DNA from 4 places in the Paenibacillus sp. Lou8.1 genome. Region 1 is predicted to be linked to each of the others. Evidence: a T-box and tRNA genes for the amino acid it is inferred to sense, from the RefSeq annotation. Region 1 holds a T-box; the other regions hold tRNA genes.
What was found. The T-box of region 1 lies ahead of argS (arginine--tRNA ligase). A T-box ahead of a tRNA ligase gene usually reads a tRNA of that ligase, here a tRNA-Arg.

Region 1 (8,191 bases):
TCCATCAGGATGAAAGACGTTACCTTCCGTTACCCTACCTCTACTATTGACAATCTGTCACATGTGAGTCTGGAGCTCAAACGCGGAGAAACGCTAGGCGTCGTCGGTAGAACAGGCAGTGGGAAATCCACGCTGCTCAAACAGCTACTACATGAATATCCGACGGGTAGCGGTGATATTTTAATCTCCGGCATACGTCTGGAGGACATTGCAGTAGAACAACTACACAGCTGGATCGGCTACGTGCCGCAAGAGCAAATTTTGTTTTCCAAATCGGTGCGCGAGAACATTCAATTTGGAAAACCTCATGCAGATGACGACGACATTATGGAAGCTATCCGTACTGCTGCCTTCGACCAGGATTTAGGTACCCTGTCTGATGGGCTGGATACACTGGTCGGAGAAAAAGGTATTGCCCTGTCCGGCGGCCAGAAGCAGCGTGTTTCGCTGGCGCGTGCCTTTATCGGTGATCCGGATATTCTATTGCTCGACGATGCACTATCTGCAGTAGATGCCCGGACGGAAGCAAGGATTATTGACAATATTCGACGTAAGCGCTCGGGTAAAACAACCTTGATCTCCACCCACCGCCTCTCTGCTGTAGAACATGCAGACCGGATCGTCGTGCTGGAGCAAGGACGCATTATTGAGGAAGGGACCCACAGCGAGCTGCTTCAGGCTGACGGATGGTACCGACAACAGTATGTACGGCAACAAGTGGAATCTGATCTGACCTCAGGGGAGGTATCCTAATGAAACCCAATATCGGCAAAAGGCTATTTCAGTACGCGCTGACGAGCAAAGCAGGTTTTATCGCCGCTCTCATCGCTTTGGCTATCGGAGTAGCCGCCGAGCTGGCTGGTCCCTTCATCGCCAAAACGATGATCGACGACCATATGCTCGCTATTGAAAAACCATTTTATGAAACAACTAGTGTGGACGGAACTGTAAGCTATGCTGGAACCCACTTTAAGCGTGAAGATCGCTTTGAGTCCGGGGAGACTAAAGGTCGCGAAGCGAGGATTTTACAAGTTGGGAAATCTTTCGTATTTGTTGATGGCTCGGTTCAAGTGGCGGACGGTAACCGCTCCTTTACGAACGGAACGCTGACTGTGATACGCGGCTCCGACACCTTTCGCTATGAAGCTAAGGCTCTGACAGCTGATGAACTGTATAGCTTTTACAAACCGGAAATGCCCGGTATCTTTCAGCTGATTGGCTGGTATTGCTTCTTCCTGGTTATTTCCATTTTTGCTGAATTCGGCAAAACATACTGGCTGCAATCCTCGGCGAACAAGGTCATACAAAAGCTTCGGCTTGATCTCTACGCTCACATCCAGCGGCTGCCAGTTTACTTTTTTGATAACTTGCCTGCAGGCAAAGTCGTATCCCGTGTTACGAATGACACTGAGGCAGTCAAAGATTTGTTTGTGGCTGTGCTCTCCAATTTCACTTCAGGGATTGTGACAATGGCAGGAGTATATGTTGCACTCTTTTTGCTGGACTTCAGACTGGGTCTTATCTCTCTGTTTATTGTACCGTTACTGATCTTGTGGATTGTATTGTATCGCAAGGTCGCCACCCGCTATAATACGATCATTCGGTCCAGACTCAGTGAAATTAATGCGATTATCAATGAATCGATTCAAGGGATGTCCATTATTCGCGTGTTCCGCCACCAGAAACAAACGCAGCAAGAGTTTGAAGAACTGAATGATGACTATATGAAGCATCAGAATAAAATGCTGAATTTGAACGCTTTCACTTCGCACAATTTAGTCAACGTGTTGAGAAATCTCGCCTTTGCCGTCGTGTTGTGGTATTTCGGATCTGAGGCGCTCGGAACTACAGGTAGTGCTGTTTCACTAGGCGTATTGTATGCCTTCGTCGATGTGCTGGGTCGACTGTTCCAACCTATGACGGGTATGGTCAACCAACTCGCCGTACTGGATACTTCCATCGTATCCTCAGGACGCGTATTTGAGTTGATGGACGAAACTGGAGAGCCGGTGACGGACGGCACGATGCCGCGCTACAAAGGCCAGGTAGAGTTTAACGACGTTTCCTTTGCCTACAAAAAGGATGATGTACTTAAACATATTTCCTTTACAGCACAGCCCGGGCAAACAGTTGCCCTTGTCGGACATACCGGATCAGGCAAAAGTTCGATTATCAACCTGCTATTCCGGTTCTATGATCCGCAAAAAGGAACGATCACCATTGACGGAACGTCTGTCAAAGACATCCCTAAGCAATGGCTTCGCCATCATATGGGTATTGTTCTTCAAGATCCATATTTGTTTACAGGTACGGTAGCCTCTAATGTCAGTCTCGAAGACAGCCGAATCACGAGAGAACAGGTGAATAAAGCGCTGCATGACGTTGGAGCCGACAAATTGCTGGCCCATTTGCCGCAAGGATTCGATGAGCCTGTTATTGAAAAAGGCAGCACCTTATCAGCCGGGCAACGCCAGCTTATTTCCTTCGCTCGTGCACTAGCCTTTGATCCCGCAATTTTAATTCTGGATGAAGCTACTGCCAATATTGACACCGAAACGGAAGCGCTCATCCAATCCGCTCTTGAGGTGCTCAAGAAGGGACGTACGACCTTTATCATTGCTCACCGTTTGTCCACCATTCGCAGTGCGGACCAAATTTTGGTGCTGCATCGGGGAGAAATTGTTGAACGGGGTAGCCATGATGAACTTATGGCCCAAGGCGGGCGTTACTTCCAAATGTATCAGCTCCAGTCGGGAACAGTTGCAACAGAATCAGATCCAATCTCTGCTACGCCTCCTGCGCAAGATGACTTGCTTACTGGCAAAGTCAGCATTTAAAGCTTGAATAGCCCAATTGCTTAGGGCTAACGATGAACATTTGGCATGAAAAAACCAGCGAGCCTCTCCTACACATTGGAGGCTCGCTGGTTTATTTTTATATAAGACATATGGCTTGCAATTTTATTTAGCTACAGACGTGCCTGTTCCTGTGGGTGGAAACACTGTTCCATCTACTGCTTTGAGCGTAACCTTATACTTGCTGTCTACCAACGTACTTGTGTGGGTATCCGTAATGACCTGAATATTCATTTCCCCTGGCTTTGGACTAGTCAGCTTGTAGTAAATTACTGCATTCGTATCATCTACGTAGTCGATGTGATCCACTTCAATGCCGTAACCTGGATTAGGTGCCTGCAGACGGGTGATTGTCACTTTGTTCTGCTGGTCATTTGTCTTCTCTATGCTCATACTAATATTATTTTGTTGAACCGGATCTACAGGCTCAGCCGGATTTTCAGGAGTAGCTTCAACCGTTTTATGACTTTGTACAAATTCGGATGCGTTATAGACCATTTCTGCTGCCTCCATCCGCGTTACTTTACGATCCGGGTTAAAGTTGCTCTGTTCGTCCAATTTTGCAATTTTGGTCAACAGCAGGAATTGAACTGCTGCGTTTGATTCCTGATCTAATTTTTTGCCATCCGCTACATTAACTAACATACGGACAGTTGGATATTCACCCGTTGCACTCACTGCTTTATACAGAATATTCGCAAATTGTTCTCTTGTCATACGGGTGCTTGGATCAATATCTGGTGACAAAGGAATTTGGTGTTGGGCCGCAATCCGATAGGACTGAGCATACCATGCGGAAGCCGGAATGTTTGCAAAGGAACCCGTTGTGAAATCAGGCATTACCTGAAGATCCATCGCACGAACAACCAAATGTACTCCTTGTGCATAGGTGAGCGTTTGATCCGGTGCAAATTTATCCTTGGTTATTCCTTGGATAATTCCTTTATCCTGAAGTGAGTTTACGATCTTCTCCTGTTCAGCTCCCTTTATATCACGAAAAGCAGAAGCCGACGTAGCCACAGCCAATGAGCAGACGACAAGCAGGGCAACTGCCACGCTTTTATTTTTTTTCATGAGATACACCTCCATGTTTACTTTGCTTCTATACTTCCGACGCAATAAAAGCATCAAATGTTTCAAATATGCACAAATTGGTTGCAAAACAGTGCAATAGCTGCGATTAGTGTAACCCGTCTAACTCTTTTCTGCTCACTATCTTTATACATCCTCAAAAGTGCCTGTGACAGATTACCTTTTACAGTATCCCCTTGGAAGAACCGGATCTGGGTAGCAGTATCCCGCCGGCAAACCTCGCTCCCCTTTGTTCGCTTTGCTTACATCCGATTCGGTGCTTTCAGACCAAGAAGTTGCAGCGCGCATGCCAGAATATCCGCAGTTTGTTCCGCCAATTGAATACGCCAGCGTCCACCATCGACAATCCTTTCCTTGGCGTAAAAACGGTTGAACGCCTGGGCCGTATCCAGTGCAAATCTCGCAATAACCGAAGGCTCCAGTTGGCGAGCCGCACGTATCAGTTGTCCGTGATAACGATCCAACTGCTTAAGCAGCGCCCAACCTGCGTCACCAAACATTTCATCCGATATGTCATTCAAATCACGAGAATGGCTATCTTGGACAAGGGCGTTGTCGCTAGAATTAGTAGTAACATCAACATCGGCGCGAGCATGAGCTTTCTCCAGAAGGCTGCGTATGCGCGCATGAGTATACTGCACATAAGGCCCGGTCTCACCTTCAAAGGTCAGCGCCTCCTCCAACGAAAAATCCACTTCATTCAGCCGGTTGTTTTTTAAGTCACCAAAAATAATCGCCCCAATACCAACGTCCTCTGCTACTGCCTGTTGTTCCTGCAAATCGGGATTCTTCTGAGTAATGATGGCTTGAGCACGGGCTATAGCTTCATCCAGCACCTCTTCCAGTTTGACAACTTTTCCACGTCTTGTAGACATTTTCTTACCCGCAAACCGCATTAATCCAAACGGCACATGCTCACACTGCTCCGCCCATGCCTCTCCTGCATGTTTCAGCACCGCAAACACCTGCTGGAAATGCAGCTTCTGTTCCCCACCAACGACGTACAGAAGCCGATCAGCCTTCATCACTTCATGACGATAAATCGCTGTTGCCAGATCACGTGTCGGATAAATGGTAGTCCCATCCTTTTTTAGAATAAGACATGGCGGCAGTTCCTCGTCTTCCAGACGAACTACGAGCGCGCCATCACTTTCCTCCAGCAATCCCTTTGCTCTTAATTGAGCAACAACTGCCTGCATCTTATCATTGTAAAAACTTTCTCCCAGCACATGGTCAAATGTAATGTTCAGGCGCTGGTACATACGATCAAATTCACCCAGACTGACTTCAACAAAAAACTCCCATAGTTGTTGAGCCTCAGCATCCCCATGCTCCAAACGTCGGAACCACTCGCGGCCTTCATCTTCCAAAGTTGGATCATGCTCGGCCTCCTGATGAAAACGCACATACAGTTTCAGTGATTCACCAATCGGATCATGTTGTAGCTGCTCCTCATTTCCCCATCTTTTATAGGCCGCAATTTGCTTACCAAACTGTGTTCCCCAATCTCCAAGATGATTCACACTAATTGGGACATATCCGGTTTCACCAAGTATGCGATACAAGGCAGCACCAATAACAGTAGAGCGAAGATGACCAATACCAAACGGTTTGGCAATATTGGGCGAAGACATATCAATGACCACCCGCTGTCCGTGTCCGATATTGGGCCTGAGGAAATCAGCTTTGCTCAATTCAGCAAGCAGAAGCGGAATATGAACCGATCGATCCAATGTTATATTTACGTAGGCACCCGATGCTGAAGCAGTTAAACCTTCTTCATGGCTCACTAGCTCCGCTAATTCCATTGCAATGTGCTGTGGAGACTTTCGAAACTTTTTAGCCAGCACAAAACAGGGAAACGCTACATCTCCCCATTCAGGCTGCGGAGGCACCTCGAATAAAGATAAAATTTCTTTTTCCTCCAAGCCCGTATGGGCCAATATCGCTTGAGCAGCAATACTCACTAACATGATCTCTCTCCTTCTTTTTATAGAATCTAACAAAAAAAGCTCCCGCCTCTTGAAATAATTCAAGAGACGAGAACTTCAATATCCCCGCGGTACCACTCTTCGTAAATCGGTTGTGCAGCTAAAGCTAACTTACACAAATCGCGATTTCACTCCAATGACTAATAACGGTGTCTGCCGGGCTGATCTACTAGAAATTCTGCTCGTTGGATCAACCATCTCCCGGGTGCGCTTCACATCGGACCTCATACCGGCTTCCACCTCTTCCGGCTCGCTGTAATATACGGCTCCGCTGCTACTCTCCCGTTCCATGACGTTAATTCCAATTATTATACAAACCTATTCAGTAGAAAGCAACCTTTTATTTCCTCTTCAGGCACTAGTTCCATATATGTAATTACACTGCCACCAATTGGCGGCATGCCTGAACGCAACGACGGCAGGCTTCTGCACAATGTTTGCAATGATCATGGGAATGCTTGCTGCATTCAGCAGCACATACCTCACAGGCCTTGGCGCACAGCTCACAGATTTGCTCGGCAAAATCCGTTCCGCGCTGCAGCATTTGAGCAGCAAATCCGCATATTTCTGCACATTCCCTACTCACTCGAATACATTCACGCAGCATAGCTAAATCATATTCCTTCAAACTCGCTACGTAACATACATTGCAAGCGTTCATACATTCCAGGCAAGCATCCACGCATTGTTGGTATGAATGATTCATATTACATTACCTCCCAGTTGTTGACCCTGCTGTACTATTACCCGCTGATCCTTGAGTTTAATCATTTGATGTGCGCGCTTACAATAAAATAAAAACTAAACAATCCCGACTTATGTAAGGAAGTGTACTATATTCCAGTATGTAAGTGCAAGTATATTAATCACATGGATTTTTAGCCCCTGTTTCTGACTTGCATACACTCAGTCATTGCTCTATTGTAAAAAGTGTATGTCTAACCATCGATCAAGGAGTGAACATTTTAATGAATATGTCTTCCGTAGATGAGCATCGACAGGAATCCCCGCAACAGGTTAATTGCATGGTCGTGACTGTCTCGGACACACGTACCGTGGAAACAGATACCGGGGGACAACTGCTCATGGATCTACTAGAAACCAATGGATATAAGGTTGTTCGATATGTCATCGTCAAGGATGACTACGAAGGTATTCAGCAGTTAGTATCCGAAGCAGCGGCACAGAATGACATCGAGGCTGTACTTTTGACAGGCGGTACCGGTATTTCTCCACGTGATACTACATATGAAGCCGTCTCCTCTCTACTGGATAAGGAACTACCTGGCTTTGGGGAAATCTTCCGTTATTTAAGCTTTGCTGAGGACATTGGTTCAGCAGCTATATTAAGCCGGGCTGTAGCTGGTACTGTGGGTCGGACAGCTGTATTTTCTATGCCTGGCTCACGCGGAGCCGTTCGTTTGGCAATGGAACGCATTATTGTCCCTGAGCTACGACATGTGATGAGAGAAATTTATAAATAAGCTCCTATTTCCTACATGCCGCGACACAAAAAGGCACCCCATACATTCATGAGGTGCCTCTTCCAACTATTCTTTTTCTTCAACTTCGGGCTGCATATAGCTGTCGATCAGCTTTTGCTTCAGCTCCCATACCTTCTCGCTCAGATTTACACGATAAATTTCAGGGTTCAGCTTCCGCAAATATTCTGGCCAAAACAATTTCAACTGTGAAGTATGGTAGGCACGAATTTCATCCAGCTCAGGAAGCTCATATACCTTCTGTCCATTTAAAAAAATAGGCTCAAGCATTGGCACGGCTTCATAATTTTCTACATACTTCTTCATATACGGATGTAAAGGGTTAAACAGCTTCAGGCGCTTACCATTACGCGGACGCTCTTCATCCGGGAAAGAAATATAATCGGCTACAGCTCTCCCTTTCTTCTTATCCACAATGCGATATACATCCTTCTTGCCTGGTGTGGATACTTTTTCTGGGTTACCCGAGATCTTAATCGTCGGCAACATTTCGCCATCCACTTCACGCTCAACCAGCTTGTACACCCCGCCAAGCGAAGGTTGATCTGAAGCGGTAATAAGCTGTGTTCCTACACCCCATACATCAATACGTGCCCCTTGGGCTTTCAGGTTAAAAATCGTATTTTCGTCCAAATCATTGGAAGCTACAATTTGTACGTAATCTAAGCCTTCAGCATCGAGCATTTCCCGCGCCTGAATGGATAGATAAGCCAAGTCACCGCTATCCAGACGGATTGCATTCATACGCTTG
Region 2 (8,191 bases), on a different contig from region 1:
CTTATGCTGCGTCAACAGCTTCGACGGTAAACGGTGTAATTAATGTGACTGGAAGCGGGGAAGTACTGGCGAAGCCCGATATTGCTTATCTCTCTATCGGTGTACAATCGGAAGGGAATACGGCAGCCGCTGCTCAAAAAGCCAATGCTACAAAATTGAACAAGGTTACACAACTGCTGAAAGAAAAGTGGAGCATCAGCGCAGATGACATTCAGACCAGCCAATTTTATGTACAGCCTAACTACACCTATAACGAAAAAGAAGGGCAGAAGCTCAAAGGCTACACTGCCAACCATACACTTTCCGTCAAATACCGAGATTTGGATAAAATTGGTCAGTTATTGGATGAGGCGACCAAGTCTGGAGCCAATAACGTAGATAATGTACGTTTTTCCGTGGAAGATCCTTCGACTTATGAAGAGGAAGCCATTACTAAGGCATTGGGAAGCGCACAATCTAAAGCCAGTGCTGTAGCTAAAGCAGCCAAACGCGGGTTAGGTGCCCTTGTGAGTGTGACGGTAGATGGCGGAGAAGCACAAGTCTTTACACAACGTGAAAATGCCATGTCAAAATCGCTCTTGGACGTAGCAGGTGGCGGGACAGAGATCCAATCGGGACAAGTAACAGTGAAAGTTCAGGTGTCGGCTCAGTACGAAATGAACTAATACAGATCATCAAACGAAGCCACAAGCGGCCTGCATCATGCGTAGGCTGGCTTGCTGGCTCTTTTTGTATATCGAAACCTTTTTGTAATGAGTCTGTCATAGCTAAGGGTTATTAGGTGTACATATTGAAATCGGAGAGTGTACAGATTGTAAACTACATACAATAGGGTATATATATAATAAGAAAAGTAGTTATCACACATAGACAATACAGATCAATAACAGGAGGAATACTTAATATGAGTAAGTATGCGAAAAAATGGGGTTCAGCACTGCTGGCAGCAGGGATTTTAGCAGGAGTCGCAGCTGTTCCCGTTTCCTATATCCAGGCAGCATCGACCAAACAAGCGACAACACAGCAACCAGGAATCACCATCCAATGGAATGGTAAAACGTTGCCCGCTAAAGGTGTTCAAGTGAACGGGAGTACAATGATTCCGGTGGCCGCACTGCGTGACAGCCTGGGGATTCCAGTAAGCTATGAGGCGAAAACAGCAACATATACCGTAGGTAGCGGGTACAATAAACTTTACATTATGGCTTCTTCCTCGGATGCCTACGTCAACGTCAATGGAATCAATACACGTAGCATGGATGCCAAACAGATCGCTGGGAAGCTATACATTCCTATGAGTCTGCTGAAAGACTATCTAGGCATAGATGCTCAATGGAATGCTGCTCAGAAAACAGTAACGCTGAGTAAAAGCCAGCTAAATCCGATCACCATTGCGTCTCAAACACTTCCAGCTTCGAGTAATGCGAAGGTGTCCTACAAGATTAAATATCCGCAAATCAGCGGCAGCCAACTGAATCCTGAGGCTCAACAGGCCATTAACAATGTGCTTAAAAAGCAAGCAGAGGGTATATTGGCAGCAGGTAAAAAGATGATGGCTGAGGGAGAGGCTACAACAGAAAGACCGTATGAGTTCGGAAATGATTTTGCGATTGCCTATAACAAAAATGGTATTCTGAGTGTGATTATGCAGGATTACTCGTATACGGGTGGCGCACATGGCATGACGGCACGTAAAGGATATACGTTCTCGCTCGTTGATGGTAAACTGCTGCAATTGTCTGACGTTTTGAAGGCAAATCCGAACTACAAAAAGTTCCTCAATGCTGATTTGAAGAAAAAAATCGATGCGCTTCAGGCTGGCGAAGGATTCGGCAAATTTAAAGAGCTGGCGGCAGATCAGAATTTTTATGTGACGAGCAGTGGAGTAACAATTGTGTTTGATTTGTATGATTATGCGCCATACGCGTATGGAATTCCGGAGTTTACCTACTCGTTCGGTCAACTGCTGCCTCAAGGCGGAAAGCCTTTTGCGGGACAGCATGAATAGTAGGAGTAAACAATTCCAATTGTCTATAACCTAAAAAACAATAAAGCAAAAAAAGCTGCCTACCGGATAAGAACATCCGGGGCAGCTTTTTCATTTACCAGCTATCGAGAGGCGAATTTCTTCTCTTATACACCTTCTGGAGAGGAGCTAGTTAGCACTTTATCAATAATACCGTATTCCTTGGCATCATCAGCGGACATGAAGTAGTCACGGTCTGTGTCTTTTTCAATGCGCTCCAGTGGTTGGCCTGTGCGATCTGCGAGAATGCGGTTCAATTTGTCACGCATTTTCAGAATGCGGCGTGCACGGATTTCAATATCCGTTGCCTGGCCTTGTGCACCACCCAGTGGTTGGTGAATCATAATTTCACTGTTTGGCAAAGCGAAACGTTTACCTTTGGCGCCTGCATTCAGCAAGAATGCGCCCATAGAAGCCGCCATACCTACGCAAATCGTAGATACGTCAGGTTTAATGTATTGCATCGTATCGAAAATGGCCATACCAGCTGTAATGGAACCGCCAGGACTGTTAATATACAAGTGAATATCTTTTTCAGGATCTTCGGCAGCCAAAAACAGCATTTGCGCAATAATAGAGTTGGCTACAACGTCATTGACGTCCGAGCCTAACAAAATAATGCGATCCTTCAACAGTCTGGAATAAATGTCATAGGCGCGTTCGCCGCGGTTACTTTGTTCTACTACCATAGGAACATAGCTCACGTCAAAAAACCTCCCTTAAATATCGTTAGTGGATTTGGTGGACATGCCGATTACACGTCCCTTATTTATAAACTGTTACCGTATTAACCACATGATAAACAATTTCAAACAAAAAGTCAAAGAAAGTCAAACTAATGATTAAAAAAAAGAGCCCTCAGCGCTCTTATTGGTTAAAACATTATGTAGAAGCATTTATGCGTTCATTTAAAATGGCGCGCCCGCGAGGAATCGAACCTCGATCTCAGGCTCCGGAGGCCTACGTCATATCCGTTGGACCACGGGCGCATAGTTCAATCAATGCAAACAACTAACTAATTAAACAGCTAATTGGAAACAAAGATGATTATATGATATACAGCAGTGAATTGCAAGCTTTTATTAAATGCGCATATTCAGGCAAATGGTTGAGAAATATAGGTTCAGATAGACTTGCATGTGGAGCAAATATTGGTTAAGATATACGTGGGACTTAAAAAGTTATCCCGGGACGTTTTAAGACCAGTTAGAGATAGAGCATTAGAGACAGAACTTAGAAGTGTGCGGGAGTGGAAAGCATGCGAAAGATATTAGAAATACAGAAGCAGCTTCTGCCCGACCTCATGGATGTTTTGAAAAAAAGGTACACGATCCTGCATCAGATTATGCTGTCCGATGTTGTTGGACGCAGAACACTGGCAGCTTCACTGAACATGACTGAGCGCGTGTTGCGCGCCGAAACCGATCTTCTTAAAGCTCAAGGGCTAATTGAGATTGAGAGTGTAGGCATGAAGGTGAGCAAAGCAGGACTGGATCTGCTGGAACAGCTGGAGCCGATTGCGAACAACTTGTTCGGCCTGTCCCAATTGGAGGACCAGATTCGTCAAGCCTATGGTTTGAGGAAGGTGGTTGTCGTTCCAGGGGATTCGGATGCTTCTCCGTTAACAAAGCAGGAGCTGGGGCGCGCTGGAGCAAAAGCGTTGCTGAGTGTTATGGACGACGAGGATGTGGTCGCTGTAACAGGTGGCACGACGATTGCCGACGTGGCGGAACAACTGGCACTACCTTCTAATGGCCCACTTAAGGGTGGGTGGTTTGTACCGGCACGCGGGGGTTTGGGAGAAAGCATGGAAATGCAGGCCAACACAATTGCTTCCACAATGGCTCGCAAGGTAGGCGCTCAATACCGTCTGCTCCATGTACCGGATTTGCTCAGCAATCATGCTTACAACTCCTTGCTTGAAGATACGAACATTCAGGATATATTGAACCTGATTCGCGAGAGTCGTATCATCATTCACGGGATAGGCAACGCCATAGCGATGGCACATAGACGTAAACTTGATCCCGAAACCTTTGCCCAGATCAGCAGTGAGGGGGCCGTTGCCGAATCGTTTGGTTATTACTTTAACGAAGATGGCGTCGTTGTTCACAGAATGCTGACGCTTGGACTTCGATTAGAGGACATCAGGCGTACCGATACGGTTCTAGGTGTAGCTGGAGGCAAGAGCAAGGCGGCCGCTATTCATGCGGTACTGCGTTTCGGACAAGAAGACATTCTAGTCACCGACGAAGGCGCTGCTGCCGAGATTGTAAGTCATTATTTAAATGGTTAAGATGGATTTATGAATGGTGTTGTCTTGACGGGCTTTCGGGTCTGTCTTGAATATATAAAACTAAACTAAACGAACTTTGGGAGGAACTCACTCATGACAGTTAAAGTTGGTATTAACGGTTTCGGACGTATTGGACGCCTTGCTTTCCGCCGGATTCAAAACGTGGAAGGTATTGAAGTAGTAGCAATCAATGACTTGACAGATTCCAAAATGTTGGCACATTTGTTGAAATATGATACAACACAAGGTAATTTCCAAGGACAAGTAGAAGTACATGACGGCTTCTTCAAAGTAAATGGTAAAGAAGTTAAAGTTTTGGCTAACCGCAACCCTGAAGAACTGCCTTGGGGAGACCTGGGTGTAGACATCGTTCTGGAATGCACAGGTTTCTTCACAACAAAAGAAGCTGCTGAGAAACATTTGAAAGGCGGCGCTAAAAAAGTTGTTATCTCCGCTCCAGCTACTGGCGACATGAAAACTGTCGTTTACAACGTAAACCATGAAATTCTGGATGGAACTGAAACTGTAATCTCCGGTGCTTCTTGCACAACTAACTGCCTGGCTCCTATGGCTAAAACACTGCAAGATAAATTTGGTATCGTTGAAGGTTTGATGACTACAATTCATGCTTACACTGGCGACCAAAACACTTTGGATGCTCCACATGCTAAAGGTGACTTCCGTCGTGCTCGTGCAGCAGCTGAAAACATCATTCCTAACACAACTGGTGCTGCTAAAGCAATCGGTTTGGTTATCCCTGAGTTGAAAGGTAAACTGGATGGCGCGGCTCAACGTGTTCCAGTACCTACAGGTTCCCTGACTGAGCTGGTAACAGTTCTGGAGAAAAACGTAACTGCTGAAGAAATCAACGCAGCGATGAAAGAAGCTTCCGATCCTGAAACTTATGGATACACTGAAGATCAAATCGTTTCTTCTGACATCAAAGGTCTCACTTTCGGTTCTTTGTTTGATGCAACTCAAACTAAAGTTCTGACTGTTGGCGACAAACAGCTGGTGAAAACTGTAGCTTGGTATGACAATGAAATGTCCTACACTGCACAATTGATCCGCACGTTGGAATACTTCGCTAAACTGGCTAAATAAGAACAGTCTTATTGAGCAACATCATAGAGCGGAAACAGGTTATTGTTTCCGCTCTTTATATATCAAATGTGCCTTAAATTCCTGATTCGTAAAATTATAAGGGTGCGGAGGAATATGGAGATGAACAAAAAGAGCGTACGTGATATAGAACTGAATGGAAAACGGGTGTTTGTTCGTGTAGATTTTAACGTTCCGGTTGAGGACGGTAAAATTACGGATGACAAGCGTATTCGTGAAACCTTGCCAACCATTAACTACCTGATTGAAAAAGGTGCAAAAGTTATTTTGGCAAGTCACTTTGGACGTCCAAAAGGTCAGGTTGTTGAATCCATGCGTCTGACTCCTGTTGGCGTACGTTTGTCTGAGCTGCTGAAAAAGCCAGTAGTTAAAGTGGACGAATCGGTAGGCGAAGCTGTTAAAGCGAAAGTGGCTGAACTGCAAAACGGCGACGTGCTGTTGCTTGAAAATGTACGTTTTTATGCAGGAGAAGAAAAGAATGATCCTGAATTGGCGAAGCAATTTGCTGAATTGGCCGACGTTTTCGTGAATGATGCATTTGGTGCAGCACACCGTGCTCATGCTTCCACTGAAGGTATCGCTCATATTCTTCCGGCTGTTTCTGGCTTACTGATGGAAAGAGAATTGTCTGTTATTGGTAAAGCTTTGTCGAATCCAGACCGTCCTTTTACAGCTATTATTGGCGGTTCCAAAGTAAAAGACAAAATCGACGTGATCGACAACCTGCTGAACATTGCAGATAACGTAATCATTGGCGGCGGTTTGGCTTATACATTTTTTAAAGCTCAAGGTCATGAAGTGGGTCAATCTTTGCTGGATGAATCCAAACTGGACGTAGCTCTTGGGTTTATTGAAAAAGCGAAGAAGCTCGGCAAAAAATTCTACCTTCCGGTGGATATTGTCATTTCTGACGATTTCAGCGCTACGGCGAATACTAACATTGTGGACATCGATGGTATTCCTGCAGATTGGGAAGGCGTGGATATCGGACCGAAAACACGTAAAATCTATGCAGATGTGATCAAAAACTCCAAACTGGTTGTATGGAACGGACCAATGGGCGTATTTGAAATCGAGCCCTTCGCTGGTGGTACTCGTGAAGTAGCGGAAGCTTGCGCAACTACTGAAGCATACACCATCATTGGTGGCGGTGATTCTGCGGCTGCGGCTGAAAAATTCCACTTGGCTGACAAAATGGATCACATCTCTACTGGCGGCGGCGCATCACTTGAATTTATGGAAGGCAAAGCACTTCCGGGTGTTGTTGCACTGAACGATAAATAATCAAACGCACTATGCGTGAATAAAGCTTTAGGGCACCTAATAGTTAGGAGTTGAAACCATTGAGAACACCGATTATCGCGGGTAACTGGAAGATGTTTAAAACCGTACCAGAAGCTAAAACTTTCATCGAGGAGATCAAAGGCAAAGCGGAGGTTGCAGGAGTGGAAAGCGTGATTTGCGCACCATTTACGAATCTTCCTGCTCTGGTTGAAGCAGTAAAAGGCACGTCTATTAAAATTGGCGCACAAAACCTGCACTTTGCAGAAGATGGTGCATTTACAGGTGAAATTAGCGGTGGAATGCTGAAAGATCTGGGCGTAGATTACGTTGTGATCGGACACTCCGAGCGTCGTGAATATTTTAATGAAACAGACGAAACGGTGAACAAAAAGGTTCATGCGGCATTCCGTCATGGCCTGAACCCAATCGTGTGTGTAGGCGAAAAGCTGGAAGACCGTGAAGCTGGACAAACCAAAGAGGTTGTAAAAGTGCAAACTGTAGCAGCTTTTGCTGGTTTGGCTAAGGATCAGGCTGCACAAGTAGTTGTTGCTTATGAGCCGATCTGGGCGATCGGAACAGGCAAATCCTCCACTTCGCAGGATGCGAATGAAGTGATTTCCTATATCCGCAGTCTGATTAAAGAGCTGTATGATGAAAATACAGCAAATGCTGTACGTATTCAGTATGGTGGCAGTGTAAAACCTGAAAATGTTACTGAGTACCTGGGTCAAAGCGATATCGACGGCGCGCTCGTGGGCGGTGCCAGTCTTCAACCGGCGTCGTACATCGCGCTTGTTGAGGGGGCGAAGTAAGATGACAGCACCAAAACCGGTAGCTTTAATTATTATGGACGGGTTCGGATTGCGTGACACCGTAGAAGGTAATGCGGTTGCGCAGGCCAACAAACCGAATTACGACCGGTATTTACAACAGTATCCTCATACAACGCTGACGGCTTCTGGCGAAGCAGTGGGTCTGCCTGAAGGACAAATGGGTAACTCCGAAGTAGGTCACTTGAACATCGGCGCAGGCCGAATTGTATATCAAGACTTGACTCGTATTTCGAAGTCCATCCGTGAAGGTGAATTCTACGACAATGAAACACTGGTTAAAGCAGTGCAACATGCCAAGAAGAACAACACGAAACTTCACCTGTACGGACTTCTGTCCGACGGCGGCGTGCATAGCCATATCAGCCATCTGTTCGCTATGCTGGACTTGGCGAAAAAAGAAGGCTTAACAGAAGTGTACATTCATGCTTTCATGGATGGACGCGATGTTATGCCTGACAGCGGCGTAGGCTTCATGCAGCAGCTGATCGCTAAAATTCAAGAAGTGGGCGTAGGTAAAATTGCGACTGTACAAGGACGCTATTATGCTATGGACCGCGACAAACGTTGGGAACGTGTAGAGAAATCCTACCGTGCAATCGTGTACGGAGAAGGTCCTCAATACACAGATCC
Region 3 (8,191 bases), on a different contig from region 1:
AGCCCAAGTGATTCGATCAAGCTGATGTATAGCAACAGGACGATGCTTGGCAATCCAATTATTAAGTGTTCTTTGATGAACACCTGAATGTTCGGCAAATTGTGCCAGCGTCAAATTGTTTTCCCCTAAATAATCCTCTAACTTCGTCAAAATCGTAGGTGTATGTCCCAAGTCATAACCACCCTTCATACAAAAAATCCAAATTTTATACTTTCACCTCAAATTATTCACCAAGTTTTAACATGTGTCAACATTTTTCTTCCATTATTCCTACTATATAAACTTTAATATGGAAATTAATAACCACTAACATGAGGTCCCTTTTGGAATCAGGTGGTCGCTCGCTCTACTAATTTGAATTCCAGATGATGTATCGTTTCATCCAGCCCTTCGAGGGCATTTCGAATCATAATGAACGCATTCTCAGCTTGCTTGTCTATCGGGTAATGAATCGTAGTTAAATCAAGCAAATGCGAGATTTCGGTGTTATCAAAGCCTACTACTGCAAAATCACTCGGTACAGAAACACCTAGCCTACGCGCTTCAGTCAAAAGACCTGCTGCCAAATAATCGGTAGAACAGGCAAAGGCGTCCGGCCTGTCTGTTTGTGCTCGTTCTGCCCACCAATGAGCTATTTGTTCACCAGCTGCTATTGAATTTAAATCATAAAAATGCGGGAAGGCCTCAGCGTCCAAATCATATTTTTCGCAAAAGTCATGATAAGCTCGAATGCGTTCTTTTGTATTCAACCCCCGCATGCTGCCGTACACATTCACAATTTTCCGATATCCTCGGGCGTACAAATGTTCCAATGCCAGCGTATAGCCCTGATACTGATCCATAAATACAGACGGGATTGCCTCAATGTTTACACGCTGCCAGGTCACAATCGGACCATATTTTGTATAATGCTCAATCACACTCCACTCATTGACACGAATCATGCAGACCAAGGCGTCCAGTTGCTTTCTCCGCAACATTTCCAGCGCCTCAAGTTCTCGCCCCTTCTCCCCATTCGTAATAAACAGCGCTATATTAAAGCCATGCTCCTGGGCATACATTGTAAATCCACGCACAAATAAACCCAATGAATCATTAAAAGAAAGTGAAATAATCCCTATGAGCTTGGTCATGCCCTTTTTTAACGATACCGCATTTAAATTAGGAACATAATCCAGCCGATCTATGACCTCCTGCACACGCTGCCTTGTGGGTTCACTCACGTACGGATGGTTGTTAATGACACGGGATACCGTAGCCGAGGATACCCCCGCCAGCTTTGCAATTTCATGAATATTCGCCATTTTTCTCACCTCGTTCTTTCTATTTTAGCATGTTCGTGTCTAGCATGTTCGTAGTGTCCGCCCTATAATTGTCACCTTCCCAAAATAAGTTTTTTAAAAGCGCTTGACCTGTAATGCATTACAGGGATTACAGTGAATTTGTGCTTAAGAAAGCGGTTTACAAAACATACTTAGGAGGCACTAACTATGAAAAAAGGCATAAAGATTGCAACCATTGGCGGAGGCTCCAGCTATACACCAGAACTAGTAGAAGGCTTCATCAAACGTTATGCAGAGCTTCCCATTCGGGAATTGTGGCTGGTAGATATTGAGGCAGGACGTGAAAAACTGGAGATCGTAGGTGCTATGGCCAAACGGATGGTGAAGGCCGCAGGCATTGATTGTGAGGTACATTTGACGCTGGATCGTCGGGAAGCGTTGAAGGACGCCGATTTTGTAACGACCCAATTTCGGGTAGGCTTGCTGGAAGCCCGGATTAAGGATGAAAGTATTCCGTTAAAACATGGCATGATCGGTCAGGAGACCAATGGGGCCGGAGGAATGTTCAAAGCGTTTCGCACCATACCCGTTATCCTCAGTATCGTCGAAGATATGAAAGAACTATGTCCGAATGCATGGTTGATTAATTTTACCAACCCTGCGGGTATGGTCACCGAAGCCGTGCTTCGTTATGGTCAGTGGGATAAAGTCATCGGATTATGTAATGTTCCAATCGGCGCGATCAAGAGTGCATCAGCTGTGCTGGACAAACCGGAAGAAGAGCTGTTCTTTAAATTTGCAGGGATTAACCACCTTCATTGGCACAAGGTTTATGACAAAACAGGGGCCGAATTAACAGAGCAAGTTATTGAAGGACTGTACGCTCCGGGTGCAAAACCAGAGAAAGTCGTTGAAAATATTAAGAACATGCGCTTCCTGTATGATCAAGTTCGTCAATTGAAAATGCTGCCTTGTCCTTACCATCGGTATTACTATATGACGGATAACATGCTCAAGGAAGAATTAGAGGAAGCCAAAAACGAAGGAACTCGGGGCCAAGTGGTCAAACGTCTGGAAGAAAGTCTGTTCGAACTGTATAAAGATCCGAATCTGGATTACAAACCAGAGGAATTATCCAAACGCGGTGGTGCGCATTACAGCGATGCAGCCTGTGAAATCATTAATTCCATTTATAACAACAAAGGCACATTGATGGTCGTTAGTACACGTAACAATGGTGCGATTGATGATGTTCCTTATGATAGCGCCATCGAAGTGACCAGTGTTATTCGCGCCCACGGTGCCGAACCTGTCAACTTTGGCAAATTCCCACCTGCACAGCGGGGCTTGCTGCAAGTAATGAAGGCAATGGAAGAGCTGACGATTGAAGCGGCGGTCACCGGTGACTATGCAACAGCACTGCAAGCCTTCACCCTGAATCCGCTCGTACCAAGCGGGGACATTGCTCAAACCGTACTGGATGAATTGCTAGAAGCACACAAAGAGCATCTACCTCAATTCTTTGCTCATAAGGAGAAGGCGACGGTATAAAGCTAGAATCAATTATCCTGCTGGAACACAAAAAAAGCTTCCTACATGTAGGAAGCTTTTTGCTATACGTCCCAGGAGTACTTGCTGGGACGTTGGTGTTATTGGGTTTGTACTTGGCTTGACAATCCGTCATTAAGCTTATTGATAAATTTGTTAGACTTTTTTAAAGTATGATCTCCGTTGAAAAAGCAATAACCGCTTTCCCCGTAATTTGAACTAATACGGGTTTTCCCTGTTCCTTTTTCACATGAACATGCATTGTTCCCTCTCTTTTGATTGCCTCACCTTGTAAAATATCAAAATCAAAAGACTGCTCATTCTCATTTTGCAAAATGTTATAGTGTACCAAATAGGCTCCAAGCGGTCCGTTTGCATTTCCTGTCACCGGGTCTTCAGCTATTCCAATTGCAGGAGCAAACATTCTTCCGTGAACCAATATATCCTCTTGTGGATTTAATGTAAAAACATAATATCCATTACATCCAATATGCTTGCTGATTTCTGTAAGCTTCTGCAAATCAGGTTTTAAACTATGTAGTATTTCATTGGAGTAAATCGGAACCATTACCTTAGAATGACCTGTTGAAGATATTGCAACTGGATATTCCATGCAAATATCTTTACAAGAAATACCTAACGCATTTGCAATCTGACTTCTTATTTCATCATTTAAAGGCTCTGATATAGAAGGTTCTCCCTGTGTCATTACAATAGAATAGTCATCTTCATACTTTATAACATCAACAGGCAATATACCTGCTTTTGTTTTTTGAATAATTCTTCCAGTTTCAGCTTTTCTCTCAATTGCATAAATATAATGTGCTGCTACTGTTGCATGACCACAAATTGGAACCTCTGTTGTTGGAGTAAAAAATCTTACTTCAACATCATAATTTGAAGAATCTGTTTCAAAAATAAATGCAGTTTCCGAATTATTTAATTCTCTTGCAATTCTCTGCATCTGCTCATCTGTAAGTCCATTTGCATTTGGAACAACTCCAGCAGGGTTACCATGAAATCTATTTTTTGTAAATGAGTCTACTTGATATATTCTATATTTTTTCATAATTTCGCCTCTATAAATACTAGTTTGTCTGTCTGTTAAATCTGATATTAACATACTTTTTAGGCAGTTTCACTTAAATTAAAAGATATAATATGGCCCTTTAATGAAAACGAACTGATCCTTATTATAGAATCGCGCTCTTTTATGGAAGATTGTTATTAAACTAAAGCCGCAGTTAGCTGAAATGGTCTTCTCAATCCTTATCTAAAAGCGGAATAAATCTTTTATGATTATAGATACTTTTAGATTCTGCCACGCCTGTTGAATAACCAAAATAAGTAACTCAATTCATGAAACAAGAGGTGCACTGAAGAAGAACGCGCCGAATCTGAATCAGCCATTCAACAGGTAGTTTTGAACAGAAATAGACGAGAAAATCGCGCAAAGGAAAGAACGGCATGTTGGGGCCATGAAGTCTGAGCAGCAACAAATAGCCAATTGAGCAGGACATAGACGATTAGAGCACAGAATAATTGCCCATAGACCGCATTTTCAGTCGTACCAAACAGCGTTGGAATATTCAAATGTTGCTTGATCCAACGAAAGAAGACTTCAATCTGCCATCGAGCCTTATAGATCTGTGCGATTTGTTCTGCGGTCACCTGCATTAAATCGGTAACCACCCGAATTTCCCGACCTTCAAAATCCCGAAACATCACCACACGATGACGTTGTCTGGAACGACACTGAGGGGTTCCCAACTGGCAAGTGATATCCCGAATGACGGATGAATCTGGCTTCGTAAGGCGACGTAGCGCATGAGGCTTTTCCAAATGGACGTTGTCGCGAAGCCGAATGACAAACGATTGTCCATGGGTTTTGAAGTGATCCAGACGCTCCAGTTTCCCATAAGCACGGTCCATCACCAAAATGTAGTCCGGTTGAGCCAACGCTTCACTCATGGGGCCATCATGCTTGGAGCCCAGCGTTTCGACCACCTGAAGGGGTTGCCCATTTTCTGCTCGTAAAGCGACTTGAAGTTTAATACCTGCACGCTCCCCGTGATAAGGAGCCCAAGGCAAACGCGTTTTTCCCACCGTCATCGTGGTTGAATCGATGAGTAATAATTCTTTTGGGCCTATTAACTTCACAACCCTTTGAACTTCTTCAGGAGTCAGCATAGATTCAAGGATAGATGTAATCGTGATAGAATTTTTCATGAGATCGTCTTCTTTCGGATTCGTTTGGATGGTACCAACGATTCTACAGAAAAGACGATCTTTTTTCTACCATTTTGTGGTTATTCAACAGGCGTGCTACTATATAAAGGTATTAGTTTACTGTATGTTTCGGAGCGGCTTGGTCACGCCTCATTAGATATCACTACCTCTACATATGCCCACCTTATGAAAGAGCTACGTGAACAGGATTCAAAACAACAGACATTTTTGAACATTTATATAGCGTGTAAAAATCGTGTGTATAATTTGAGTAAACAGGTGTATTGATCACACCTTTTTCTAACGTTTTCTATCGTAACCCCAATAAAAGAAAAAACGCCCCAAACCCTTATATATCAAGGATTTGAAGCATTTTTAATTTCGTTCAAACTTTACATATCTGAACGCTTCGACGTCCCAGGAGGGATTCGAACCCCCGACCGACGGCTTAGAAGGCCGTTGCTCTATCCAGCTGAGCTACTGGGACAAGATGCTGATCAATAAAACCTTATGTATTCAGCGCATTGATTATTATATCACATTTCGAGCAACTGTCAAAAGCATTTTTTCATGATGTAGGGAAGTGGGCTGCAAAAGGAATCATTTGGACGCTAACGGGGTATTATGTACAAAGAACCATGCATAAAGGAGGGGTTAATCTGTGAGAGGTCTTTTGTCGTCACTTTGTTATTTCAGCATTTTCTTCGCACCTTTTCTAGTGCCTGTCATTGTGTGGATTGCAGTACGGGACGAATATGTTCAGGGACATGCAAAAAAAGCTATTTTATCGCATATTTTCCCCATTATTGCGGCAATTCCGCTAGTGTATTTTATTATTACCGCGAATCATGCAGGTTCAGTGATCGGTTTTGTACTGCTATTCGTAGTGGTCTATCTCGGAGTTTTTGTTTATAACATCTACAAAGGGATTATGACGCTGCGTGAAGCGGCTTAGTTCAAAAAGAAGCCTCCTACATACCGCTAATTTGGCGGGATACGGAGGCTTCTTTAGGGTCATTTTTGATGAGTTGCTGTTGCTATTGGGTTCAATGGATGCTTATTTATTCCCAAAGCGTTTAGGACTTCTCCGTACTTCATGTCTTACGTTTTTCTCCAGCACTTCTTCCGCGAACTCATTGTTATGAATATAACTGCTGCCTTTGTTTTTCTTATAATTCGCTTTGCCGTCTATGATTTCCCCCTCCTTTCACGCTGATCCGGCGATGGCGCCGGGGCCCAAATCAACAAAAGCCGAGGCATAGCACACCATATCCTCATGCTCCGAACTCCTTGGCGAACTCTGTGCTGAGCTGCCCATAGGAGAGCAATTCTTTTTTAAACTTCTCTCGCTCCTCACCAGCAGTAATGTGTGTAGAGTCGGTAAAAGCCTTGTCTGTCACTTCCTCAAATGCCGAATGCAGATTATTGTCGTACCAATCCAGCTCCAGATCGGCGTCATTGCGGATGATCCGTATCATGTCATAGTCATGCTGACCATCCGTCTGATCCTTGGCCGTAATATAGACCAACAGTTCCGGGTCATCTGCGGCACCGGGCCGCACCTCTACCTCAGCGCAGCGCACTCCGTCAAGTTCAGTGAAGCGGCGTATTTTGGCATCCTTGATGTAGTACATGGTCTCCCTCCTTCCTTGCGAGTAGACGGGTTGCCCCATCTGTAGTTTTCGGAACGGACAGACATTTTATGCTTCTTTTCGGCATATATACTGATGAACTGGGGATTTAGTTTTTGATTCATTCCAACACTGGATGAACACGACAAAGAGAGGATGAACAGACATGTGCGGAATTACAGGTTTCATACAGTGGAACGGAGACTTAATGCATCAATCTGAGCTGCTGCTGAATATGACACAAACGCTCTCCGATCGCGGACCGGATGCTGCGGGTACCTGGATATCCAACCCGTGTGCCTTCGGACACCGAAGATTGAGCGTTATGGACCCGGAAAATGGCGCTCAGCCCATGATCCGGCAGCTGGAGGATATCACTTATACGATTGTATATAACGGGGAAATATATAACGCGCCTGAGCTGAAAAAAGAGCTGCAACAGCGCGGGCATTTTTTCCGTACACAATGCGACACGGAGGTGCTGCTCGAATCCTATATCGAATGGGGCCCTGAATGTGTGGATCGGTTAAACGGCATTTTTGCGTTTGCGGTCTGGGATAGCGAGCGGGAGCAGGTATTTCTGGCACGAGATCGGCTGGGAGTAAAGCCGCTATTTTATAGCCAAACCGAAGAAGTATTCGTATTTGGCTCAGAACCCAAAGCACTGCTCCAGCATCCAGCGGTAGAGGCAGCAGTGGACGCCGAGGGATTGGCCGAAATTTTTATCATCGGGCCTGCACGTACCCCCGGACACGGCGTCTATTCGTCTATGAAGGAGCTACGCCCCGGGCATACGTTAACCTACAGCCGCGACGGCGTGCGCATCCAAGCCTACTGGACACTGGAAAGCATTGCGCATGAGGATAATACCGAAGAAACGGCACTTAAGGTAAGAGAGCTGTTGCTGGATACGGTGGAGCGGCAGCTCATTTCGGATGTTCCCGTGTGCACCTTATTGTCTGGCGGGCTGGATTCAAGCGCTCTATCCGCATTAGCTGTCGATTATTACAAACGTACCGGGCAGGGACAAGTTCATACGTATTCGGTCGATTATGTGGATAACGACAAGCATTTTAAAGCCCATGCGTTTCAACCCGGAGCCGATGCTCCCTGGATTCAGCGGATGGTGGATGAATTAGGGACAAATCATCACTGGATTGAATTCGATACGCCAGAAGTCGTAGCAGCTCTGAACAACTCCACGCTAACGCGGGATTTACCCGGAATGGCGGACGTCGATTCGTCGCTGTATCTCTTTTGCCGGGAGATTAAAAAAGGAGCTACGGTCGCTATTTCCGGCGAGGCTGCGGATGAAGTTTTTGGCGGATATCCTTGGTTCCACCGGGAGGATATGCTGAATTCGGGGACATTCCCGTGGGCAGTTGCACCCGATATGAGAGCCAGTCTGTTGTCTCCTGAGGTACGGGACTGGATCAAGCCGCTGGAGTATTTGAACGATCGCTACTCAGAAGCGGTAGGAGAGGTCCCGAAGCTACCGGG
Region 4 (8,191 bases), on a different contig from region 1:
CGTCCAATGTTACCTGGATTAATGCGAACCTTATCAATTCCATTTTCAATTGCCAGTAGAGCCAGCTTGTGATTAAAGTGAATATCTGCAACCAACGGAATATGAATCCGTTTTTTTATTTCCTTAATGGCTGCGGCAGCTTCCTCATTGTTGACGGTAACCCGCACCAGTTGACATCCAGCTTCTTCCAAGCGAAGAATCTCGGCTACAGTTGCTTCTACATCTGCTGTTTTGGTTGTACACATACTTTGGATGATGACTTCATTGCTGCCGCCAATCGTCAGATTCCCGACTTTAACGGGACGTGTGTCTTGTCTTAAGAACATGTACTTTTCTCTCCCATTAACGCCAAACCTCCACCCCTTAAAACCTCATACAGGTTTAGTGAAGTGGAGATCCGGCTTCTCATGTTTTAGAGATCGCGAAGTATCAATCCTTAGGCGCTCTCTTCTTGTTTTTTATCCTTATCTGTACCACCGAGTTCCGGTGCAATTTTGTCTTTTACAACCTGCTCATTGATGACGCAAGTAGTCACATCCTCACGGGAAGGAACCTCATACATTACGTCCAGCATAATACCTTCGATGATCGCACGAAGGCCACGGGCACCCGTGTTACGCTTGATCGCTTCGCGAGCAATAGCTTCCAGAGCATCTTGCTTAAACTCTAGTTGCACATTATCCAGTTCAAGCAGCTTCTGGTATTGCTTGGTTAACGCATTTTTCGGTTCGGACAGAATACGAACCAATGTGTTCTCATCAAGCGGCTCCAGCGTAGAAATTACTGGCAAGCGTCCTACAAATTCCGGAATCAGACCGAATTTCAAAAGATCCTCAGGCAATACCATTGAAGTATATTCGCCTGGTTTCAGATCTTTTTGTTCGCTAGTAGCGTTGAAGCCGATAACCTTTTTACCGATACGGCGTTTGATCATTTGCTCCAGACCATCAAAGGCACCACCGCAAATGAACAGGATATTCGTGGTGTCAATTTGAATGAACTCTTGATGTGGATGCTTGCGACCGCCTTGCGGAGGTACAGAAGCAACTGTGCCTTCCAAAATCTTAAGCAACGCCTGCTGTACACCTTCACCCGATACGTCACGCGTAATGGACGGGTTTTCGGATTTGCGGGCTACTTTATCAATTTCGTCAATGTAGATAATGCCGCGTTCGGCTTTTTCCACATCATAATCGGCAGCTTGAATCAGTTTCAACAAAATATTTTCAACGTCTTCACCCACATAACCTGCTTCCGTAAGGGAAGTGGCATCTGCGATAGCAAAAGGAACGTTCAAAATTTTAGCCATGGTTTGCGCAAGCAACGTTTTACCCGAACCAGTAGGTCCAAGCATCAAAATGTTACTTTTTTGCAGTTCCACATCATCAATTTTGTTTTGAGTATTAATACGTTTGTAGTGATTATATACCGCTACAGACAACGATTTTTTCGCTTGATCCTGACCAATGACATATTGGTCCAGAATGTCACGGATTTGCATTGGTTTCGGAATGTCTTTCAGATCTACTTCTTCTTCATGACCCAATTCCTCTTCTACAATCTCCGTGCACAACTCAATGCATTCGTCACATATATATACGCCCGGTCCAGCAACAAGCTTGCGAACCTGATCCTGAGATTTACCGCAGAAAGAACATTTCAATTGTCCTTTTTCATCATTAAATTTAAACATAGAGCCACCCCTTTACAGATTAATCGGTTTAGACAGCACCTGGTCAATGATACCGTATGCTTTTGCCTCTTCCGCTTCCATGAAGAAATCCCGGTCAGTATCACGTTCGATTTTTTCGAGGGGCTGACCCGTACGCTCTACATAGATTTGATTCAGCTTAGCACGTGTTTTGATAATCCAGTCCGCATGAATCAGCATATCGGAGGCTTGCCCTTGAATGCCACCGAGCGGCTGATGGATCATGACTTCACTGTTGGTAAGCGCGTATCTCTTGCCTGGCGCACCCGCTGTGAGCAGCAACGAACCCATACTTGCAGCCATGCCTACACAGATCGTCGATACGTCCGGCTTAATGAATTGCATTGTATCATATATACCCATGCCCGCAGTTACAGAACCGCCTGGCGAGTTAATGTACAAATTAATATCCTTCTCTGGATCTTCCGCAGAAAGGAACAATAACTGTGCAATGACGAGATTGGCGACATCGTCATCAATCGGGCCACTTAGGAAAATAATACGATCCTTAAGCAACCGCGAGTAAATATCGTAAGATCGTTCTCCTCGATTCGTTTGTTCCACAACCATAGGGACGAGACTCATCACGACCAACCTCTTTTCTTTATTAAAATGAACACCTGTATTCATCCGCTTCCTTATGTCCCATTAAAACGGAAGCAGCAAGCATGAAACGTGAACACCTTACAAAATATTTTAACATGTTCAGAGTCTCGTGTCATATTTGCATGCGCTCATATATGCAGTGCGGGCTGTTTAAAGTACACTCTGCCGAGACCTTCTCATATTTAACCATGTTTCGTATGTATGTGCAAATATACGGTAGTGACTTATGTAAAACAAAAAAACACGACTCACAGCACTTTCCATAAACGACTAAAATTTGGGTTACCAAAGGTAAAAATAAGGCACGTAACTTTCACTACGTGCCTTATCCCTATCTAATTGCTACGTTGCAGCTTGTTACAGCATACTCCGTATATTTTATCGTCTGAATTATTCAGTAGCTTCAACTGGCGCTTCTACTTCTTTGCTGTTTTCCACCAACAAAGCAATCGTTTTGCGCAGTGAAATTTCTTCTTTCAGGTTAGCGAACGAGCCGTTACCTTCCAGAATGCTGCGGATTTCCTCAACTGAACGTTTGTAAGCTTCAGCCATGTTTTTCAGTTCTTCATCAATTTCCGCTTCGGAAACTTCGATGTTTTCTGCTTTAGCCACTTGCTCCAGCACGAGGTTGTTACGTACGCGCTTCTCAGCATCAGCTTTCATTTGCTCTTCCAGGTCTTCCTTGCTTTGACCAGAGAATCCGAGGAACATTTCAAGGTTCATACCTTGGCTACGCAAACGGTTGTCGAAATCGCGAACCATGTTTTGCACTTCGCTCTTCACCATTGCTTCAGGAATGTCGATTGTTGCATTCTCAGCAACTTTCTCCACTACAGCACCCTCGCGGGCTGCTTTAGCTTCGTTTTCCTTACGATCCAACAATTGCTTTTTCAAGTCTTCCTTGAATTCAGCCAGTGTGTCAAATTCGCTTACATCTTTAGCAAATTCATCGTCCAGTTCAGGAAGAACTTTGCGTTTCAGTTCGTGAACTTTCACTTTGAATACCGCTTGTTTGCCAGCGAGGTCAGCAGAATGGTAGTTCTCAGGGAACGTTACTTCAACGTCCTTGGAATCACCAGTGTGCAAACCAACCACTTGCTCTTCAAAACCAGGGATAAATGTGTTAGAGCCCAGTTCCAAAGAATACTTCTCAGCTTGTCCGCCTTCGAATGGTACACCATCCACGGAACCGTCGAAGTCAATAATAGCTGTATCACCGGATTGAGCAGCATCTTCATCAACGACAACCAATTCAGCATGACGTTGTTGCAGGCGCTCCAGTTCTTGAGCCAGTTCTTCGTCGCTTACTTCGAGTTTGCTTACAGGCACTTCTACGCCTTTGTAATCGCCCAAAGTCACTTCAGGTTTAACAGTAACCTTTGCTTTGAATTTGAAAGATTCGCCTTTAGCAAATTGATCAATTTCAACGTCAGGGCTGTCAACCGGGAAGATGTCTGTTTGCTCTACAGCTTGGCTGTAAGCTTCTGGCAACAGGATGTCAATTGCATCCTGGTACAGACTTTCAATACCATAGCGTTTTTCAAAGATAGGACGTGGTACTTTACCTTTACGGAATCCTGGTACACTTACTTGTTTTGCCACTTTATTAAAAGCTTTGTCGAGTGCAGCGGCTACACGATCCGCGTCAACCTCAACTTCAAGAACCCCAAGGTTCTTCTCTATTTTCTCCCAAGTTGCTTTCATTTTATGCTTTCCCCTCCAACAAAATCTTCACTTAGTTTTCATTACAATCAACGCACACAAAATAACCACTATAGTATATCTAACATTACTGTCTTTTTCAAGAGCAGCCCTTTGAATGCTTCACAGGTAAACGTTTCCGGTCATTAAGGAGTGTTCATTCCCGCCGCTACGAATAGTCGCATCGACCGATACGCCTGCTCAAAACGGAAGCGCAGCGCATCTGTAATACCATATATAGCACGGGTTTCTTCCTCATTTTTATTTCCGTTCAAACTTTCCGAAACCGTCTGATGGAGTGCTGCAGCCCAAATATCCGGCATTCCGTCCTCTTCCACCAACATTGATCTATAATCTTTTGTACCGTATACTGCCATCACAAACTGTGACCACAACTCCTGTGCAAAATAGAATAGTGTAGGCTCGTGCACCTCAGTCTGATCGGCCACCCGTTCCAAAATACGCATAATCGATTCTGGAAAATCACCTGGCTGTAACGGAACCGTTTCAATGTCGATTTCCGCTTGTTCATCACCCCGTCTGATTTCTATCGTCCCTTCCATTCCGCGTCGTCGCATTGTCTGTAGAACACGGAATTGAAGTAAAGGATGGATTTCCCGTTCCGTAATCCAGCGAAGCAAGGCATCGTCGATTTCTGGCAGTTCCAGATAGGACAACTGCTCCAACGCTAAAATCGTCTGTTCGGATAAGGGTTCATCCATAGCCATCCGCAACAGCTTGTTGCCGTAGCCTGCATCCTGCTCCTGCTTAAAGCGTGCATGACGGCGAGCTAACTCTACTTCACTGACTTCTTCTTCCACAGCGTCCGTTACCGCCCCGTTGTCAGCGTACTGTGGAAATGCAGCCTCCAGCCATTGTAATAAAGCGTTCCATTCATCGTATTGCTTCTGCTCCTGTCCCTGACACTGCATTAAAAAACGCAGCATCGCCATCGCCTCTCCGTAACGTTCGTTTTCAAGCATCACAGTAAGTTGAATTTGATAATAGTCCAGTGTCTTCGGAAACAATACAATATTATTTTCTTTTGTCGTCACCTTGGAGTCCTTTATTCAAGGCACCCCCTCTCCTTCGCAAGCTCAAGTATTTGTAGATTATATGAGAAACAGTAGCCGAAGTCCAACCACTCGTCTTACACATATTCACCTGTATTCTAACATACCCTTTTATAAGGCAAAAAAAACTACGTCTACTCAGAATTTATGCTGTATAAAGCCTAAATAAGCGATATATGCAAAATAAGACTTGAATTTCTTTTATCCATATGATATATTAATATTCGCTTGAATTTTATGTCCCAGTAGCTCAGCTGGATAGAGCAACGGCCTTCTAAGCCGTCGGTCGGGGGTTCGAATCCCTCCTGGGACGTCATAACAAGAAGCCTCCATAATGGAGGCTTTTTTTGTTCTCATGAGATAAACCACGGGGGAACGTCGGGTCATCGGTATCGTTAGCCTATACTTCGCAGCCGACCATAGGGAGAGTATCTCTCTTGATAAATTACACCAAAAATAGCTTCCGCAAGGGAGCCTTTTTCATTATAAATAATGTAGAAAGATTAGTCTGCCCATCACTACTTTAGGCGCTGGTTTCAAGTCTCTACTCTTTCAAAAAAGGGCAGAAATTGCTATCATCTATCATGTTGCACCATTTCAGGACCATTTTAATGAAAAACCTATGAAGTCCAGATAGAAGACATTTATAAGCTTATGTCAACAAAGGATATACAAATCACATCGCTTACCGCGTGATTAGCAAGGAGATTAATCAAATGAAATTAATATCTTGGAATGTAAACGGCTTAAGAGCCTGTGTGACCAAAGGGTTTTATACTTATCTAAAAGAAACAAATGCCGATATTTTTTGCGTACAGGAAACGAAGCTTCAAGAAGGTCAAATCCTCATGGAGAACATGGAGGAATACACACAATACTGGAATTACGCTGAGAAAAAAGGATATTCCGGCACGGCTATTTTCACCAAAATCAAGCCGCTCTCTGTGCATTATGGACTTGAGGAAAACGAAGAACCAGAGGGCCGAACCATTACTCTGGAATTCGAAAAATTTTATCTCGTCAATGTGTACACTCCGAATACCAAACGGGACTTATCCCGACTACCCTACAGACTGGAATGGGAAGACCGTTTTCGCAGCTACCTGCAACAACTGGATGCTTTGAAGCCTGTCATCGTTTGTGGAGACTTGAACGTAGCTCATCAGGAGATCGACCTCAAAAATGCCAAAGCTAACTACGGAAATGCCGGATTCACGCCTGAGGAACGGGAACGCATGTCACAGCTGCTAGACGCCGGATTTATAGATACCTTCAGATCCTTTTATCCTGACCGGACGGATGTTTATTCCTGGTGGTCCTACATGCCAAAGGTGAGAGAAAGGAATATCGGCTGGCGGATTGATTACTTCCTCGTCTCGGAGAGACTTCGTCCGCTTTTGATGGATGCGAGCATTGATTGTCATATTACAGGCAGTGACCACTGCCCTGTGATATTGGATTTACAAGATATTTCAGCATAGGTCCCCCTGCCCTGACACAAGGATTTATGAAATCTTAAAAAGCCGTTATGCTCTGTTATGGCAGCATGACGGCTTTAATTAATGGAGCTATGTCCCCAAATATACCTCGATACGGGAAATCAACCGATCTCTCACATCTTGCGCTTCTTTTTGATCTAATACAGCCTGGCATATCGTCTTCTTTTCGCCACTGACGTAATGCAGTACATATTGGGTCACTCTGCATTCCGGTGCATAAGTATCCTTACGATCCGTATTAAAATAAGTCACCTGGCAGCTTCCGAGAAAACAGAAAGATAGCTCACCTGTAGCTGTGAACAGCCAGCCTGGCAGCTTGGGCTCCAGCCTCAAGGATAGTCCCCTATGATCATAGCCAAACGGCTGTCCGCCCGTCATCATCCATAACCACATATGAATAAATTCTGCCGTAGATCCGCTCAGCCTCGCAATATATCCCGTTCCATGCAAACTTGCATCAGGATTAGCAATACTAGCAATGAAGGAGCTATTCTCCAGCGTGCTTCTTCCGTAGACCTCTGGGTCCATAAAAGGCGGAAACGCTTTTTTAATGTCTGAAAAAAATTCAGTGTATAGACCCGCTCTTAAGCATTCAAGTAAATATTTAAATTCCATATGCATAAATATAGATTCATTTTCCAGCCAATCCGGCGTAAAAGCTCTGGAACGACCGAGTTCAAACGGCTGCCCCGCCAGACTTTCGTTCACCTTATACATGCCCAGCTTCCTGTCGTAAAGCCCACTCTGCCTGATTTGCCGATATAGCTCCTGCCCATTTACAATGTCGCCAACCACTTTCATAGCCCGGGTCGGTCCCTCTAGAAAATATGGGGTATCCTTACGTTCGAAGGAATGTATGTTTACGAGCTTGCCCCCGCAGTCATCCTCCTGTACCTCGAATTCTCTGGCTTCATAATAAAAGAAGGTTGGGTATATCCCCTCACCGATAAGCAGAGCCTTATCCATCCCCTGTTGGAGTTTACGTTCAGCTTGACGCAAAAACACCAGTACATCTTCAAACGCTAGTGGTGTTTCTGTTCCTTCAAATCCAAAACGAATCGATTCGCGGTACGCTTCTCTAGCATCCGAAATTCGTGACCAGAAGCTGTAATCCTTGCTTTCATCCCTGTAATCAGCCTCATCAGAATCGTGGTAGTATTCCTCCATTGTGAGCTTCAGCTGTTGGATCAACTTAGCAACTTCTCGCGGCAGCCGTAGCACAGAATTGCCCGAAAGCTTCACCTGTGCATGTATTAAAAATCTTACAAGTCGCTGTAATTCACACAGTTCACTGAATCCAGAAGCAAACAGCCCCGGAAGTCCGTTCATGGAATCATTCCATCCCGGCTTGCCCGCCTCCATCTCAATTCCCAAGCCCTCCGGGTCCAGCGTGGACAGCTTGATGGCTGCCAATGACAGCAGCTTTTCATATAAATTTGACTTATAAATCTCTCCGCTTCCATGTTCAGTTCGAACCCAATGAACATCGCCATCCCGGGCGTGCAACTGAGCTTCTTTCTCCTTGCTCTTTACGACCGCCCCGTACTGACGGATACGTCCGTCCTTCATCTGCACGTATTTGTTTCGACGTGGCTGTACCC

Region 2: it encodes a tRNA-Arg, which carries the amino acid that the T-box ahead of argS (arginine--tRNA ligase) is inferred to sense. The anticodon was not compared.
Region 3: it encodes a tRNA-Arg, which carries the amino acid that the T-box ahead of argS (arginine--tRNA ligase) is inferred to sense. The anticodon was not compared.
Region 4: it encodes a tRNA-Arg, which carries the amino acid that the T-box ahead of argS (arginine--tRNA ligase) is inferred to sense. The anticodon was not compared.

What each region holds. Positions count from the first base shown of each region.
Region 1 covers NZ_JANAVN010000001.1:551,931-560,121, reverse strand. Annotated here, with positions in the region: gene NLX78_RS02690 (ABC transporter ATP-binding protein) at 1-753, shown strand, start outside; gene NLX78_RS02685 (ABC transporter ATP-binding protein) at 753-2,837, shown strand; gene NLX78_RS02680 (S-layer homology domain-containing protein) at 2,961-3,929, opposite strand; gene argS (arginine--tRNA ligase) at 4,190-5,920, opposite strand; T-box leader at 5,980-6,237, opposite strand; gene NLX78_RS02670 (four-helix bundle copper-binding protein) at 6,315-6,644, opposite strand; gene NLX78_RS02665 (MogA/MoaB family molybdenum cofactor biosynthesis protein) at 6,907-7,422, shown strand; gene NLX78_RS02660 (nicotinate phosphoribosyltransferase) at 7,489-8,191, opposite strand, start outside.
Region 2 covers NZ_JANAVN010000022.1:41,109-49,299, reverse strand. Annotated here, with positions in the region: gene NLX78_RS24695 (SIMPL domain-containing protein) at 1-665, shown strand, start outside; gene NLX78_RS24690 (PdaC/SigV domain-containing protein) at 905-2,008, shown strand; gene clpP (ATP-dependent Clp endopeptidase proteolytic subunit ClpP) at 2,134-2,730, opposite strand; tRNA gene NLX78_RS24680 (tRNA-Arg) at 2,941-3,015, opposite strand; gene NLX78_RS24675 (sugar-binding transcriptional regulator) at 3,285-4,322, shown strand; gene gap (type I glyceraldehyde-3-phosphate dehydrogenase) at 4,416-5,426, shown strand; gene NLX78_RS24665 (phosphoglycerate kinase) at 5,547-6,728, shown strand; gene tpiA (triose-phosphate isomerase) at 6,788-7,540, shown strand; gene gpmI (2,3-bisphosphoglycerate-independent phosphoglycerate mutase) at 7,542-8,191, shown strand, end outside.
Region 3 covers NZ_JANAVN010000005.1:251,868-260,058, reverse strand. Annotated here, with positions in the region: gene NLX78_RS09415 (helix-turn-helix domain-containing protein) at 1-189, opposite strand, end outside; gene NLX78_RS09410 (LacI family DNA-binding transcriptional regulator) at 330-1,304, opposite strand; gene NLX78_RS09405 (6-phospho-beta-glucosidase) at 1,491-2,834, shown strand; gene NLX78_RS09400 (PhzF family isomerase) at 2,998-3,900, opposite strand; gene NLX78_RS09395 (IS4 family transposase) at 4,242-5,060, opposite strand; tRNA gene NLX78_RS09390 (tRNA-Arg) at 5,474-5,547, opposite strand; gene NLX78_RS09385 (magnetosome magnetite crystal formation protein family) at 5,722-6,015, shown strand; gene NLX78_RS09380 (hypothetical protein) at 6,335-6,694, opposite strand; gene asnB (asparagine synthase (glutamine-hydrolyzing)) at 6,858-8,191, shown strand, end outside.
Region 4 covers NZ_JANAVN010000005.1:302,608-310,798, reverse strand. Annotated here, with positions in the region: gene ispG (flavodoxin-dependent (E)-4-hydroxy-3-methylbut-2-enyl-diphosphate synthase) at 1-326, opposite strand, end outside; gene clpX (ATP-dependent protease ATP-binding subunit ClpX) at 437-1,693, opposite strand; gene clpP (ATP-dependent Clp endopeptidase proteolytic subunit ClpP) at 1,706-2,296, opposite strand; gene tig (trigger factor) at 2,708-4,021, opposite strand; gene NLX78_RS09600 (hypothetical protein) at 4,165-5,073, opposite strand; tRNA gene NLX78_RS09595 (tRNA-Arg) at 5,331-5,404, shown strand; gene NLX78_RS09590 (exodeoxyribonuclease III) at 5,808-6,572, shown strand; gene NLX78_RS09585 (hypothetical protein) at 6,660-8,191, opposite strand, start outside.